4 regions of the Rhizobium sp. O111 genome follow, and region 4 is predicted to be linked to each of the others. Evidence: predicted binding sites of a transcription regulator. Region 4 holds the regulator's gene; each other region holds the start of a gene.
What was found. The regulator PhoB, encoded in region 4, activates phosphate uptake and scavenging genes when phosphate is short. The targets are predictions, from matches to a motif close to TGTCATNNANCTGTCAT.
Positions count from the first base shown of each region.

Region 1: ACVTFQ_RS16655 (DUF2794 domain-containing protein) is a predicted target of PhoB. The motif match lies at 2,167-2,183, and genes of this name have one in related genera.
Region 2: phnC (phosphonate ABC transporter ATP-binding protein) is a predicted target of PhoB. The motif match lies at 2,059-2,075, and genes of this name have one in related genera.
Region 3: ACVTFQ_RS07755 (UDP-2,3-diacylglucosamine diphosphatase) is a predicted target of PhoB. The motif match lies at 2,405-2,421, and genes of this name have one in related genera.

Region 1 covers NZ_JBSHXL010000001.1:3,322,881-3,326,779, reverse strand. The annotation lists gene ACVTFQ_RS16670 (Bax inhibitor-1/YccA family protein) at 1-125, shown strand, start outside; gene ACVTFQ_RS16665 (hypothetical protein) at 258-728, opposite strand; gene ACVTFQ_RS16660 (GNAT family N-acetyltransferase) at 1,180-1,737, shown strand; gene ACVTFQ_RS16655 (DUF2794 domain-containing protein) at 1,744-2,145, opposite strand; gene ACVTFQ_RS16650 (DUF1223 domain-containing protein) at 2,617-3,354, opposite strand; gene acnA (aconitate hydratase AcnA) at 3,610-3,899, opposite strand, start outside.
Region 2 covers NZ_JBSHXL010000001.1:3,760,645-3,764,543, forward strand. The annotation lists gene rsgA (ribosome small subunit-dependent GTPase A) at 248-1,267, shown strand; gene ACVTFQ_RS18775 (NYN domain-containing protein) at 1,402-1,989, shown strand; gene phnC (phosphonate ABC transporter ATP-binding protein) at 2,194-3,039, shown strand; gene phnD (phosphonate ABC transporter substrate-binding protein) at 3,127-3,899, shown strand, end outside.
Region 3 covers NZ_JBSHXL010000001.1:1,513,108-1,517,006, reverse strand. The annotation lists gene ACVTFQ_RS07760 (NADP-dependent malic enzyme) at 1-2,221, opposite strand, end outside; gene ACVTFQ_RS07755 (UDP-2,3-diacylglucosamine diphosphatase) at 2,488-3,300, shown strand; gene ACVTFQ_RS07750 (MFS transporter) at 3,471-3,899, shown strand, end outside.
Region 4 covers NZ_JBSHXL010000001.1:141,292-145,190, forward strand. The annotation lists gene pstA (phosphate ABC transporter permease PstA) at 1-608, shown strand, start outside; gene pstB (phosphate ABC transporter ATP-binding protein PstB) at 623-1,438, shown strand; gene phoU (phosphate signaling complex protein PhoU) at 1,482-2,195, shown strand; gene phoB (phosphate regulon transcriptional regulator PhoB) at 2,232-2,915, shown strand; gene ACVTFQ_RS00720 (GcrA family cell cycle regulator) at 2,997-3,542, opposite strand.

The DNA.
Region 1 (3,899 bases), 3.2 Mb from region 4:
TGTACTACGCCGCCGACGACGCCACCATGGCCGGCCGCAAGGCGATCATGGGCGCGCTGACGCTCTACCTCGACTTCATCAACCTCTTCATGTTCCTTCTGCAGTTCATGGGCAACCGCAAGTAAGATGAAGAGCGAGAGAGGGCGACACTGTCGCCCTTGATCCAGACGACAAGTTCGAGACGATCAGAACCGCTTGCAGCAGGAATGTTGCAGGCGGTTTTTCTTTGGCCGATCGACGGACCTTAGAAGGCTTGCCTAGTTGCCGGCGAAATCGACCGACGAGATATCGACGGACCATTCGAAGTCACTGGGCGAGGGGCGGCCCGGCAGGGTGTCCAGACCTCGGTAACGGTTCAAAGCCCAGCAGCTGCCGTACTCACTATGCGGCGCGATGATCTTGTCGCTGCTGAAATAATCCGAATAGACCTCGCCGCTGAACCCCGGACGCTTCGCAATCAGCCGGAAGCGCACGATATTGACCTGCCGGTCGGAGGCATTCGACAGCTCGACGAAAACCGGCTTGTCCGGATCCTGGCAACCGCTGGTTCCGCTGCTCGTGCCCGACACCAGGCTTGCCGAGTTCAGGCGGTCGGACTGCTGGAAGTAGAGATAGAGACCGACTGCGGCGCCGACACAGGCAAGGGCGGCAACGACGATCAGCGTGTGGCGGGGAAACAGCAGGAAGCAGACCAAGACGATCGGGACCGCGATTACCATGAAAATCATTAGGTCTGCTCCATTTCACTTCTGAGCTAAAGCAGCCAGCCGCAAGAGGCAAGGCTTTGCGAAAGTGGAAGTTGCAATGCTACTCCAGGGGGAAAGTTCTCGGGCTGGGTATCGGGCTGAGCGGTAGACGGAGCGGTGGTGCTCGGCGAAGCAGGCGATGAACAGCCATCGACGCCGTGCGCGTGGAGGCGTGCTTAGATCCTCGGCACAAGGCCGAGGATGACGTCGAGAGCTAGGAAGCTCTTATGTTTCAATAGGTTACTGGCGGAAACCGCACACTCCGCCGTCATTCTCGGGCTCGTCCCGAGAATCTAAGCACGCTTCCGCATATGCGACGTCAATGGACCTCCCGCCCGCAACCACCACAGCCCGTCTGCTTTCCCCTTGCCAACCGCCGCTGCGAATGCTCTTCAAGCAACGAACACCAGCTCTCCAGACATTGGCCCGCCCCATGCCCGTTCTCCTCCGCGACGCCTCCTTCTCCGACATCGACGCCATCACCGCCATCTACCGCGACTCTGTCCTGAATGGCGTTGCGAGCTACGAGATCACCCCACCGGATCGCGACGAGATGGCGGCGCGATACCAGGCCATTGTCGACAAGGGCTACCCCTATATCGTCGCCGTGGACGAGACAGGCGCGCTCGTCGGCTATGCCTACGCGTCGGCCTTCCGCACGCGGCCGGCCTATCGGTTCATGGTCGAGGATTCGATCTATCTAGCGCCGGAGGCGCGGGGCAAGGGTGTCGGCAAGCGGTTGCTGGAGGAGTTGATAGCGCGTTCGACCACGCTCGGTTTCCGACAGATGATCGCCGTGATCGGCGGTGCGCACCCTGCCTCGATCGCGCTGCATGCAAGCCATGGATTCGAGGAAATCGGCCGCATCAAGGGCTCCGGCTTCAAGCACGGGCGCTGGCTGGACACGATGCTGATGCAGCGTGTGCTCGGCGACGGCACCGCGACCGATCCCGATCCAGGCACCTATCCGGCGACGCTGTTTCTGGGTTGATAGCGCCTATTTCTCGACGAGCTTCAGCGACTTGTTGAACACCTTCAGCACCTGCTGCAGGTCGTGGCCGCGCTTCAGGATCTGGCCGTGGGTGTTGACGACGGAATAGGCGCCCTGCTTGGCGGCGAGCTTGGGATTCTTTTCGATACGGAAGAGCGGCATTTCGCCGGAGCGCTTGAAGACGGAGAAGACGGCCAAGTCCTTCAGGTGGTCGATCGCGTAATCCCGCCACTCTCCCTCGCCGACCATGCGCCCGTAGATCCACAGGATCGCATCCAGCTCTCGCCGGTGAAACGTCACTGGCAACGGGTCCTTGCTCTGCTTGAAGTCCCTGATATCCACGACGACGGGGGAATCGCTGTCGGTGGCCCGATTATTCCCACGCCGCAAATCCGGCTGATCTGTCATCAGTCTCGAATGCCTCCGTTCGTGACACGCGGGTGACAGTTTGCCTTAGCCTTTACAAATTGCAAGCGCGGCCTCGCGCGCATTAAGCATAGTCTGTGCAATCTGCCGCGTGCCGCATTTCAGTCAAAACAGCGCCTCAATTAAAAATGAAATTCGCTCGCACTTGACCGGCGCATCCTCAGCGGATTCGCCGACACTGAATTCTGCGCATCGTCTTTCGGCACTTTGGAGGAGATGTGACTGTTTGGCGCCAGCGCGCCAAAGGGCCCGGCTGACCGTATCGACCTTAACCCCAGCCCCGAATACGATCAGTCGGGCCGCCCCGCTTCCACCTGATAAGACAGATGAAATTCTTGGAAGCGTGTCCCAATCCTTCGGATTCGCTAGTCACGCTTCAAGTCTTTGGTTTGTCGCATGTCGTCGCCGCAAAACCGCTGCACGCTTTTGCGCGACATGCTTATGCCTAACGGCTCAGATGTTCTTGCCGGCCATGACGACGGTGGCGCCAAGGATCGCCGATGGCGTTCCGTCCGTCGTTGACGACTGCAGCAGCACCGCGCAGCCCTCGAGATCGGGCTTCTGCAGCACGGTGGCCGGCAGCGTCAGTTTTGTTTCCTTGCCGTCCCACATGCCAACCGTTTCGACATCCGAAACGCTGTGCGTATAGGCGATCTTCTGGCCGCTGTTTTCGCCCTTTTGCACTTCGATCGTCTTTTCGCGATCGAAATAGACCATGACGACACTGGCCTTGCCCTGGCCGGGGGCGACGTTGATCTCGAGCTGATCGCCCTTGACCTCGGCCTTGATCGGAACGGTCAGACCTTCGCCACCGGTCAGAAAGCCGTCGACCTTCTTCTCGATGCCGCCGATATCCGAGCCCATGACATGATCGCGGCCGTTCACCACCACCTGCGGCGTGTAGACATTGGCGCGGCCCATGGTCTTCGCATAGCCGTACTGGCGCTCGGTGTTTTCCTTTGAGCTCAGCGTGTCGGCCCAGCCCATGTAGTTCCAGTAATCGACATGATAGGCGAGAGCGATGACGTCGCCGCGCTCAACGAGCTTGCGAAAGGCCGCGTCAGCGGGAGGGCAAGAGGCGCAACCCTGGGAGGTGAACAGTTCGACCACGCCTTTGGGCGCCTCCTCGGCGAGCAAAGGGCTCGCCAGAGCGACACCTGCAATCAGCGAAATCAAAAACCGCGGCGACATTGCACCTCTACCTCTTTTCCTCTCCCACCCTTGCCGGACCAAAAAGGTTGGCAGGGTCTCCATCTCTTCAACCTAGAGATAATCGCTCCCGATCCAAACGAAAAATCACGAACGGGTGAGACAGAGCCCGCGTGGGACAACTCCGCAACACTTCGCCGTGAGGCCGGCCCCTCATAGCCCTCCAGACCACGAAAAAGCCGCCGGAAATCGCTTTCCGGCGGCCATTATCAGGCATTTCTTAAAAATCAGCGCCGATCAGGCCGCGAGATCCCGCAATACCGTCTGCAGGATGCCGCCATTGTTGAGGTAGATCACCTCGTCGAGCGTATCAACGCGCGAGAGCAGCGGAACGTCCTTCACGGTGCCGTCGCCATAGGTGATTTTCGCGATCTTCCTCTCGCGCGGCTTGATGTTCTCAAGCCCCTCGATGGTGACCGTCTCGTCGCCCTTCAGCCCCAGCGTCGCCCAGGTCGTACCCTCTTCGAACACGAAGGGGATGACGCCCATGCCGACGAGGTTCGAGCGGTGGATGCGCTCGAAGCTCT
Region 2 (3,899 bases), 3.6 Mb from region 4:
GAGGGGCAACGCAGCTTTCGGGAAAGTCGCGCGGGAAATCAAGATGCGATGAGGCGCGAATAGCACCAATCTCTGCCGGTGACTTGGCGCTCCGATAGCATCAGGGATCGGCTGTCGTTTTCCGCCCGGATGTCTCTCATGGTGCAAACCCCGTATCTTCCCGCCGAAGCTTCCGCTAATGTCCGCGCCACAACACGTCTCATCTGGAGCTAACCTTGACCCATACGCCGCAGTCCCCGGTGAACCTTTGACGACCGATCACGAAGCGACATTCCTGGCCTCGCTCGGCTGGTCCGAATTCTTTTCCGATCAGCTGACGGATGACGATCATGGTCTGATCCCCCGCCGGATCGCCGAAGTGCACCGCAGCCGCCTGAGCGTCACATCGCTGGACGGCCTGATCCGGCTCAAGGTCTCGCATCAGCTGAATACGTCCGAATTCGCCGTCGGCGATTGGGTGATGGTCGATCCCGAGGACGACAGCCTGGTGCGCCGGCTGGAGCGCCGCACGCTGCTGCAGCGCCGCGTCGAGGGGCGCCAGGGGCAGCAGCTCGGCGCCGCCAATGTCGACACGCTTTTGATCGTCACCTCCTGCAACGCCGATTTCAACGTTGCCCGCCTCGAGCGCTACATGGCGCTCGCCAACCAGGCGGAGACGACGCCGGTCATCGTGCTGACCAAGGCCGACCTCGCCCCTGATGTGGCGGAGTACGAAGCGCAGGCGAAAGCCCTGCAGCGCGATCTCGCGGTGGTCGTGCTCAATGCCAAAAGCGACGATGCGGCTTCGGCGCTTGGTCCATGGAGCGGCTTCGGCCAGACGCTGGCGCTGATCGGCTCGTCCGGCGTCGGCAAGTCGACGCTGGTCAATGCGCTGGCGAGGCTGAGCGGCGAGGGCTCGCAGGCAACCGGCGGCATCCGCGAACGCGACGCCAAGGGCCGCCACACCACGACGGCCCGCTCGCTGCACGCCATGGCCGGCGGCGGCTGGGTCATCGACACGCCGGGCATGCGCACGCTCCACGTCAGCGACGTTCAGGAGGGCATTGAGCAGGTCTTCTCCGAGATCACCGAACTTGCCGAACACTGCCGCTTCCGCGATTGCACCCACGACCACGAACCCGGCTGCGCCGTCCAGGCCGCCGTCAAATCAGGCACGCTGGCGCCGGAGCGGCTGGCCCGCTGGCGGGTGCTGCGCGACGAGAACGACAAGAACACCCCGAAGATGACCGGGCCCAAGGGCAACAAGGTGTTGCAGAAGCGGCGGTGAGGGGGCGAGGCGGTTTGTAGACGATTTCGGTTGACTAATGGCGTCGCTGTAGCATTATCGCTGTATATCCGTACGCCCGTAGGCGGGCACGTATCTTGAGACCCCCAAGGCGACGAGCCGAGGGGGTCTTTTATTTGAAGAACGTTGCGGTGTTGATCGATGGCGGACATGTTCGCGTTTTGGCGCGAAATGCCGGAATGAACTACAATCCCGATTATATTGAGAAGATTGCCAAGGCTTGCGTCGAGCCGGATGAAGACGCTTTCCGCTTTTTCTATTACGATTGTGCGCCGTACAGTGGAACGGTCAAACTGCCGGTGTCAGCGGAACCTAAGACCTTCGCAGGCTCGGATGCCTGGCTACGGGAGCTTGCGGCGAAAGATCTCTTTGCTGTCAGGCTGGGCGTGTTGAAATTCCGTGGCTTCAAGCCGAAAAAGATCCTGCCGGCTGGTCAGGCAGTAACGGATAATGATTTCAAGGCGGATTTCGAACAGAAAGGCGTCGATATGCGTATCGGCCTGGATATCGCCACCTTTTGCGCATCGAAGGCTGTCGATAGGCTGGTACTCGTGACCGGCGATACCGACTGCATACCGGCGATGAAATACGCGCGTATCGCAGGGTTGCAGATTGTTCTTGTTGGGTTTCCCAACCGGGCCGCATCCAACGAAATGCTTTGCCATGCCGATATTGAACGACGAGTAGCATGGCCGGCTCAATAGTGCGGTGATCGAATAACTACTCCTGCTTCGAGAGATCGCACTCGCCTCATCCCGCATCTGTCACAGAATTGTGACCCCACTGTCACGTTTCAATCCACCACAGCCCCGTTTGTGACAGCACTTACACAAAACTGACATTGGAGCTTCATGGACCGGGCCTAATGCACTCCCTCATATCGCGTTTGGGCTATGAGGAAGAGCATGATGTTCGAGCTGAAGAATGTCACCCGTCAATTCGGCAAGAAGATCGCCGTCGATAGTGTGACGCTTGACATCCCTCAGGGCCAGATGGTCGGCATTATCGGCCGTTCGGGCGCCGGCAAATCCACGCTTCTGCGCATGATCAACCGCCTGCAGGAGCCGAGCTCCGGCTCGATCCATTTCAACGGCACCGAGGTGTCGGGCCTGCGCGGCAAGTCGCTGCGCAATTGGCAGCGCGATTGCGCCATGATCTTCCAGCAGTTCAATCTCGTGCCGCGCCTCGACGTGATGACCAATGTCATCCTCGGCCGTCTCAACCATCGCTCCACCGTGCTCAGCCTGCTTGGCGTCTTCACCCGCGAAGAGCGCGTGCAGGCGATCGCGGCGCTTGAGCGTTTGGGTATCGAGCAGACGGCGCTGCAGATGGCCGGCACGCTGTCGGGCGGCCAGCAGCAGCGCGTGGCGATCGCCCGCGCCCTCATGCAGGCGCCGAAGATGCTGCTTGCCGACGAGCCGATCGCCTCGCTTGACCCGTTGAACGCCAAGATCGTCATGGACGCGCTGCGCGACATCAACGAGCGCGAAGGGATCACCGTCATCACCAACCTGCACACGCTCGACACCGCGCGCAGCTATTGCGAGCGCATTGTCGGCATGGCCGGCGGCCGCGTCGTCTTTGACGGCAAGCCGTCCGAACTGACGGCCGATGCCGTCAACGAAATCTACGGCACCGACAAGAACGGCGCCGGCATCGACGAGACCATGACGTCCACCAGCCTGGATAACATCAAGGGCAAGCAGCAGGACGCCGTATCGCGCGTGATGGCCGCCTCCGCCGTCATGCGCTGACAAGTTTCCGGCCGGGGGACAAAGCCGGAAAAATACCGATCCCCAGTACTTCAAAGTCACTGAAAAACGTCACCAAAGGAGACTACCATGTCTGCGTTCCGCAAGATCCTGATGGCAACGATCGCCATCGCCACCGTTGCAGGCCAGGCCTACGCTCAGGACGTCAAGGTCCTGCGTATCGGCCTCGACGGCGGTGAAAACGAAGCCGACCAGGTTCGCCGCACCGAGTGCGTCAAGCCGGGCCTCGTTGCCGCTACCGGCGTTTCGGAAGTCCAGATCTTCCCGTCGCCGAACTATAACGGCGTCATCCAGGGCCTGCTGGGCGGCACCATCGACCTCGCTGTCATGGGCGCTTCCTCCTACGCCTCGATCTACCTCAAGGATCCGAACGCCGTTACGCCGGTTCTGACCACCAAGCAGGAAGACGGCTCGACCGGCTACTACTCGATCATGGTCGCCCGCAAGGATTCGGGCATCAAGACGCTCGCCGACGCCAAGGGCAAGAAGCTCGGCTTCGCCGATCCGGATTCGACCTCGGGCTACCTCGTCCCGAACGTCTCGCTGCCGAAGGATGTCGGCATGCCGGTCAAGCAGTATTTCTCCGAAACCGGCTTCGGCGGCGGCCATGAGAACCTCGTTCTCGGCGTTCTCGACAAGAAGTTCGACGTCGGCACCACCTTCGGCTCCGCCACCGGCGATTGGGCCCAGGGCTACACCTCTGGCAACCTGCACATCATGGTCACCAAGGGCCTGCTCGACATGGACGATATCGTCCAGGTCTGGAAGTCCCCGCTGATCCCGAACGGTCCGCTGATGGTTTCCAACAAGCTGCCGTCTGACATCCAGAAGAAGGTTACCGC
Region 3 (3,899 bases), 1.4 Mb from region 4:
TCGCCGCGCCGAGCAGGATCGGGCCGACATGCAGGCCATCGGTCATCGACTTGACGACGCCGAGCGTGATGTTGGCCGCATCGAGGTTCGGGAAGACCAGAAGGTTGGCTTCGTCGTGCAGCGTCGTGTTCGGCATGACGCGCTTGCGCAGCGTTTCAGAGATCGCGCTCTCGCCGTGCATTTCGCCATCGACCTCGAGGTCGGGCGCGGTGTCGCGCACGAGCTGCAGGGCGTTGCGCATCTTGGTGGCGCTTTCGGATTCACGCGAGCCGAAGTTCGAATGCGAGACGAGGGCGGCGCGCGGCGTGATGCCGAAGCGCTTGATTTCTTCGGCGGCGAGAACGGCCGATTCCGCCACTTCCTCGGCTGTCGGATTGAACGTCACGTAGGTGTCGGTGAAGAAGGTGGCGCCACGCTGCGAGATCAGCAGGCTGAGCGCCGAGAAATCGCGAACGTTCGGGCGCTTGCCCACGATCTGGCGGACATCGCGCAGGTGCTTTTCATAGCGGCCTTCGAGACCGCAGATGAGCGCATCGGCCTCGCCACGCTTCAGCGCCAGAGCGCCGATAACCGTGGTGTTGGTACGAACGATGGTACGCGCCGCTTCCGGGATGACGCCGCGGCGGCCGACCAGCGACAGATAGAGCTCGACATATTCGCGGAAGCGCGGATCGTCTTCCGGATTGATGACGTCGAAATCGGACAGCGGACGGATGCGCAGGCCGTAGCGCTTCAGGCGGGTTTCGATGACCTGCGGACGACCGATCAGGATCGGCTTGGCGATACCTTCTTCGAGCAGAACCTGGGCGGCGCGCAGCACGCGCTCGTCTTCGCCTTCGGAGAAGATGACGCGCTTCTTGTCGGCATTCTTGGCGGCCGCGAAGATCGGCTTCATGACGAAGCCGGAGCGGAAGACGAAGCGGTTCAGCTGGTCGAGATAGGCGTCGAAATCGGCGATCGGGCGCAGCGCCACGCCACTATCGGCCGCAGCCTTGGCGACAGCCGGCGCGATGCGCAGGATGAGGCGCGGATCGAACGGCGAGGGGATGAGATAGTTGGGGCCGAAGATCGGCGTTTCATCCGAATAGGCGCGGGCGGCGACATCGGACGGCTCCTCGCGGGCAAGCGCGGCGATGGCGCGCACGGCCGCCATCTTCATTTCCTCGTTGATCGTGACGGCGCCGCAATCGAGCGCGCCGCGGAAGATATACGGGAAGCAGAGGACGTTGTTGACCTGGTTCGGAAAATCCGAGCGGCCGGTGCAGATCATCGCGTCCGGGCGGGCGGCGCGGGCGAGATCCGGCATGATTTCGGGGTTCGGGTTGGCGAGCGCCATGATGAGCGGCTTTTCGGCCATCTGCGCCAGGAGTTCCGGCTTCAGGACGCCGGCGGCCGAAAGGCCGAGGAACACGTCGGCGCCGCCGATGTTTTCAGCCAGCGTGCGGGTGTCGCTCTTCTGCGCGTAGACGCTCTTCCATTCGTCCATGAGCTCGACGCGGCCTTCGTAGACAAGGCCTTCCAGGTCGTGGACCCAGATGTTTTCGCGCTTGGCGCCGAGGGTGACGAGAAGGTTGAGGCAGGCAAGGGCCGCGGCACCGGCGCCGGAGGCGACGATCTTGACCTCTTCGATCTTCTTGCCGGCGAGTTCCAGGCCGTTCAGGATCGCGGCGGCGACGATGATGGCGGTGCCATGCTGGTCGTCATGGAAGACCGGGATCTTCATCTTTTCGCGCAGCTGGCGCTCGATCTCGAAACACTCCGGCGCCTTGATGTCTTCAAGGTTGATACCGCCAAAGGTCGGCTCAAGCGCGGCGACGGTGGAGACCATGTGATCGACGGTCGTTGCATCGACCTCGATGTCGAAGACGTCGATGTTGGCGAACTTCTTGAAGAGAACCGCCTTGCCTTCCATGACCGGCTTGGAAGCTAGCGGGCCGATATTGCCGAGGCCGAGAACGGCCGTACCGTTGGAGATCACGGCAACCAGGTTGGCACGCGAGGTGTAGTCGGCGGCCGTTTCCGGATTGTCGCGGATAGCTAGACAGGGCGCGGCGACGCCGGGCGAATAGGCGAGCGCGAGGTCGCGCTGGTTGCCGAGCGGCTTGATGGCCTGGATCTCGATTTTGCCGGGACGGGGATAACGGTGGAAGAACAAGGCCTGTTCATCGAGGCTGCCGCCTGCCGCTTTGTTGTCCGTCTTCGGTTTGTCGCTGTGATCCATCGTAATGCTCCAGGCTGTCGCACATGCTTTCATTGGAGCGCTTTCAATACATCAATCGAAAGACGGTAACAGCGGGAATTTCGGTTCCGGTTCCCAAAAACAACGCAAATGTGCAACAGCGCCCGCGAGATGCCGGGGATTTGCGACGGTAGGACCTGTGATCAGGGCCCGACACCCGGGCCGTGTCATCTTCCTGAAACACGAGTCTGGTTTTCAGAGGCACAGATGAAGCATGGGGCACGGGCAGTATGCTTGTGAAGGACAATATGGATACGCGCCACTTCCGTACGCTCTTTATTTCCGACGTCCATCTCGGCTCGAAAGCCGCGAAAGCCGACTTCCTGATCGACTTTCTGAAGTACCACGAAGCCGATACGATCTTCCTGGTGGGAGACATCGTCGACGGCTGGCGCCTGAAGCGCAGCTGGTACTGGCCGCAGGAATGCAACGACGTGATCCAGAAGCTGCTGCGCAAGGCGCGCAAGGGAACGCGTATCGTCTACATCCCCGGCAATCACGACGAATTCCTGCGCGACTTCCCCGGCATGCACTTCGGCGGCATCGAAGTGGCCGAGCGGATGATGCACGAGGCGGCCGACGGCAAGAAGTATCTGGTGCTGCATGGCGACGAGTTCGACGTCGTGGTGCGCAACGCCCGCCTGCTCGCCTATCTCGGCGACTGGGCCTACGACATGGCGATCATGATCAACATCGGGCTTGCCGCCATTCGCCGCAAGCTCGGCATGCCTTACTGGTCGTTCTCCGCCTGGGCAAAGCTGCAGGTCAAGCACGCCGTCAACTTCATCGGTGAGTTCCAGAAGGTGGTGGCCGACGAAGCCCGTAAGAGCGGTGCCGACGGCGTGATCTGCGGCCACATCCACCATGCCGTCATGGAAGACATGGATGGCGTGCGCTACATCAACACCGGCGATTGGGTTGAAAGCTGCACGGCAATCGCCGAGCACGAAGACGGCACGTTCGAGCTGATTGAATGGCGCACAATGGGCGGCGCTGCTGCACCGGCACCGCTGGCGCTCGAAGATCACCGCAAGCGCGAGCCTGCACAGCAGGCGGCCTGATACCACCAACTATTTCGCTGTTGCGAAATGGCATTGTGCAGTTGCTGCCGTTGCCGTTTCGCGACAGTTGTGGCTTATTTTTGAAATCGGTTTGGGGCGGCCTTATCTCGCCTTGGTTGCCATTAAGGTGACGTGTTAGGCAACTTGCAGGTTCCTTTCAGGTCACACCGATGATTCCCGCCACGAATGCCTCTTTCACAGAGGTCGCGCCCGCCCATTTCCGGCTGCTGAGCGCTTTGTCCTATTGCGCGCCGCTGCTTGTGAACGGTGTCGCGCTGCCGTTCTTTCCCGTCTGGCTGGCGATGCACAAATTCAGCGACCACGAGATCGGCATCATCCTCGCCGTGCCGATGGTGGTGCGCGTGCTGGTGGCGCCGATCGTGGCCATGTATGCCGACCGGATGAAGGAGCGGGCCGATGTGCTGGTGTTTTCCGGTGGCCTGTCGCTGCTGACCGCAATCGCGCTCTACTGGACCGACACGTTCTGGCCGGTGCTCATCGTCTACACGCTCCAGGGCGCCACGTTTTCTCCCTATGTGCCTGTGGTCGAATCGATTGTCATCTCGGGTGTGCGGCGCTGGGGTTTCGATTATGGTTCG
Region 4 (3,899 bases):
TCGGTGTCGCCGCTTCGATCTACCTCGAAGAGTTCGCGCCGAAGAACAAGCTGACCGACCTGATCGAGGTCAACATCAACAACCTCGCGGCCGTTCCGTCGATCGTCTACGGTCTGCTCGGTCTCGCCGTCTTCATCAACTTCGCAGGCCTGCCGCGCTCCGCGTCGCTGGTCGGTGGCCTGGTGCTGACGCTGATGACGCTGCCGACGATCATCATCGCCACCCGCGCGGCACTGCGCGCCGTGCCCCCTTCGATCCGCGCAGCCGCTCTTGGTCTCGGCGCTTCGAAGATGCAGATGGTGTTCCACCACGTCCTGCCGCTGGCAATGCCTGGCATCCTGACCGGCACCATCATTGGTCTGGCGCACGCGCTCGGTGAAACCGCGCCGCTGCTCCTGATCGGCATGGTCGCCTTCGTCGCCAATGCGCCTGCCACCCCGATGGATCCCTCCACGGCTCTGCCGGTGCAGGTTTACATGTGGGCAAACGAAGCCGAACGCGCCTTTGTCGAGCGCACGTCCGGCGCCATCATCGTCCTGCTCCTGTTCCTGATCGTCATGAACCTCGGAGCCATCCTCTTGCGTCGTCGCTTTGAGCGCCGCTGGTAAACGGAGTAAACATCATGAACATGTTGACGGAAGCCGCAGTTGAGAAGGCGCTAGACCAGAAGATGAATACCATTCCGTATAAAATGATCGGCCAGGACGTCTCGGTTTACTACGGCGAGAAGCGTGCGCTTTTCGACGTGAAGCTGAACATCCGCGAAAACACCGTGACGGCTCTCATCGGTCCGTCGGGCTGCGGCAAGTCCACCTTCCTGCGCAGCCTGAACCGCATGAACGACACGATCGACAACTGCCGCGTTACCGGCAAGATCACGCTCGATGGCGATGATATCTACGATCCGGATATCGACGTCGTTGAGCTGCGCGCCCGCGTTGGCATGGTGTTCCAGAAGCCGAACCCGTTCCCGAAGTCGATCTACGAAAACGTCGCCTACGGCCCGCGCATCCACGGTCTCGCCAAGGCGAAGGCCGACATGGACGTCATCGTCGAGCAGAGCCTGCAGCGCGCCGGCCTGTGGAACGAGGTCAAGGACCGCGTGCATGAAGGCGGCACCGGCCTGTCGGGTGGTCAGCAGCAGCGTCTGTGCATCGCCCGCGCGATTGCTGTCAGCCCCGAAGTCATCCTCATGGACGAGCCCTGCTCAGCGCTTGACCCGATCGCGACCGCCAAGGTCGAGGAGCTCATCCACGAGCTGCGCGAAGCCTACACGATCGTCATCGTCACGCACTCGATGCAGCAGGCAGCACGCGTTTCGCAGCGCACCGCCATGTTCCACCTCGGCAACCTCGTCGAGGAGAACGATACCGACAAGATGTTCACCAACCCGGATGATCCGCGCACCCAGGATTACATCATGGGCCGCTTCGGCTGATCTCCGAAACCGGTAAACCTCAGGACATTCAAGGATAAGCCCCATGGCATCGACACATATCTATTCCGCCTATGACGATGATCTCAAGTTCCTGACGCGCCGCATCTCCGAAATGGGCGGCCTCGCGGAACAGATGGTCGGCGACGCTGTTCGCGCGCTCGTCAACGGCGACACTTCGCTCGCCCAGAAGGTCATCTCCGACGACGTGATCCTCGATCACGCCGAGCGCGAGATCGGCGAAAAGGCGATCATCACCATCGCCCGCCGCCAGCCGATGGCCGCCGACCTTCGCGAAATCATGGGCTCGATCCGCATCGCGGCCGATCTCGAGCGCGTCGGCGATCTCGGCAAGAACACTGCCAAGCGCGTCATCGCTGTCCAGAGCACGGGCGTTCCGCGCAAGCTCGCTCGTGGCCTCGAGCATCTTTCCGAACTGGCGCTTGTCCAGCTCAAGGAAGTTCTCGACGTCTACACCAGCCGCGTTGCCGACCGCGCCAAGTCGATCCGCGAGCGCGACGAGGAAATCGACGCGATGTACACCTCGCTGTTCCGCGAGATGCTGACCTACATGATGGAAGATCCGCGCAACATCACCAGCTGCACGCATCTTCTCTTCTGCGCCAAGAACATCGAGCGCATCGGCGACCACGCCACCAACATCGCAGAGACCATCTACTACATGGCTACCGGCGCCCAGCCGGAAGGCGAGCGTCCGAAGGACGACACCGCCAACACCGTCGGCGCGGTCACGGAATAAGCGTTCCGGACCCACGCCCCCAGGAGACCGAGACGAATGATCCCAAGAGTAGCAGTCGTTGAAGACGAAGAAGCACTGAGCGTGCTTCTTCGCTATAACCTCGAGGCCGAAGGCTTCGAAGTCGATACCATCCTTCGCGGTGACGAGGCCGAAATCCGGCTGCAGGAACGCACGCCCGACCTGTTGATCCTCGATTGGATGCTGCCCGGCGTTTCCGGCATCGAGCTGTGCCGTCGCCTGCGCATGCGCCCGGAGACCGAGCGCCTGCCGATCATCATGCTGACCGCCCGTGGCGAGGAAAGCGAACGTGTTCGCGGCCTGTCGACCGGCGCCGACGACTATGTCGTCAAGCCGTTCTCGACGCCTGAGCTCGTCGCCCGCGTCAAGGCGATGCTGCGCCGCGCCAAGCCGGAAGTGCTCTCCTCGCTGCTGAAGTGCGGCGATATCGAGCTCGATCGCGAAACCCACCGCGTTCACCGCAAGAGCCGCGAAGTCCGCCTGGGACCGACCGAATTCCGCCTTCTGGAATTCCTGATGTCGTCGCCCGGCCGTGTCTTCTCCCGCTCGCAGCTGCTCGATGGCGTCTGGGGCCATGACATCTATGTCGACGAACGCACCGTCGACGTACACGTCGGCCGCCTGCGCAAGGCGCTCAACTTCTCGAACATGCAAGATGTCATCCGCACCGTTCGCGGCGCCGGCTATTCGATGGAAGCGTAAGGCGCTTCCATTTCATCCGATCCAACGAAAAACGGGCCCGCAAGGGCCCGTTTTCTTTTGTTCCTTATCCGGCTTTCCGGGTCATGCGACCCGGTTGGCTGCCTTGCGGCGCTCGTTGACCGGCTGGTAGGCCATGCGCTGGTGATAGGTGCAGTATGGCGAGTTGTCAGGGGATTCGCAGCCGCAGAAGTGGAAGTCATCCGTCAGCGGATCGCCGACCGGCCACTTGCACGTACGCTCGGTCAGTTCCGTGAGGCCGAGGCGGCGCGAGATCGGAACGACAACGTTGGAAGCGGGACGGTAACGGACTTCCTCGATCGCATCGATATCCATCTCTTCCTTGAGAGCCACTGCGCCCTGCGGGCGGGCAACGGCGCGGCTTGGCGAGATGCGTGCGGAATTGAAGTTGCTGGCGGGGCGGGGCGTCGAAACCGCCGGGCGCTTCGGTGCTCTGGTCGCCGTCGTCGTGCCGCCGGCCTTGGCGCGGCCAGGCAGGTTCAGACGGTGGACCTTGCCGATGACGGCGTTGCGGCTTACACCGCCAAGTTGTGCCGCAATCTGGCTGGCGCTCAGGCCTTCGGCCCAAAGCTTCTTCAGTCTTTCAACGCGCTCGTCTGTCCAGTTCATGCCCTGTCTCCGCCTTATTGCGTTGGTGTAGGCAGAATCCCTCACCCATGGCACGGACGTGTCCGGACCAAGAAACGCTTGCTCGATTTTGGTGACTAGTTCCGCCGCATGCAGTCTAGTAATTGAGTTTTAACCTAGAGTGAGGGCGACTCCGTGACAAGAGTCGGTTGAATCGCGGCGAATCGATTTCTCGGTTTTCCCCAACTTGCTGGGTGGTAGAGTCATTTCTGCAACATTAGCTGTTGATAGCTCGCCGGCGCCCTGATGCTTGCTTGACGCATGCGACAAAAGCTCAGTTTTGTTGACATCGCACTGCGAAAAGACAATAGTGCCCCTCGCCGCCGAAAGGCGGCATTT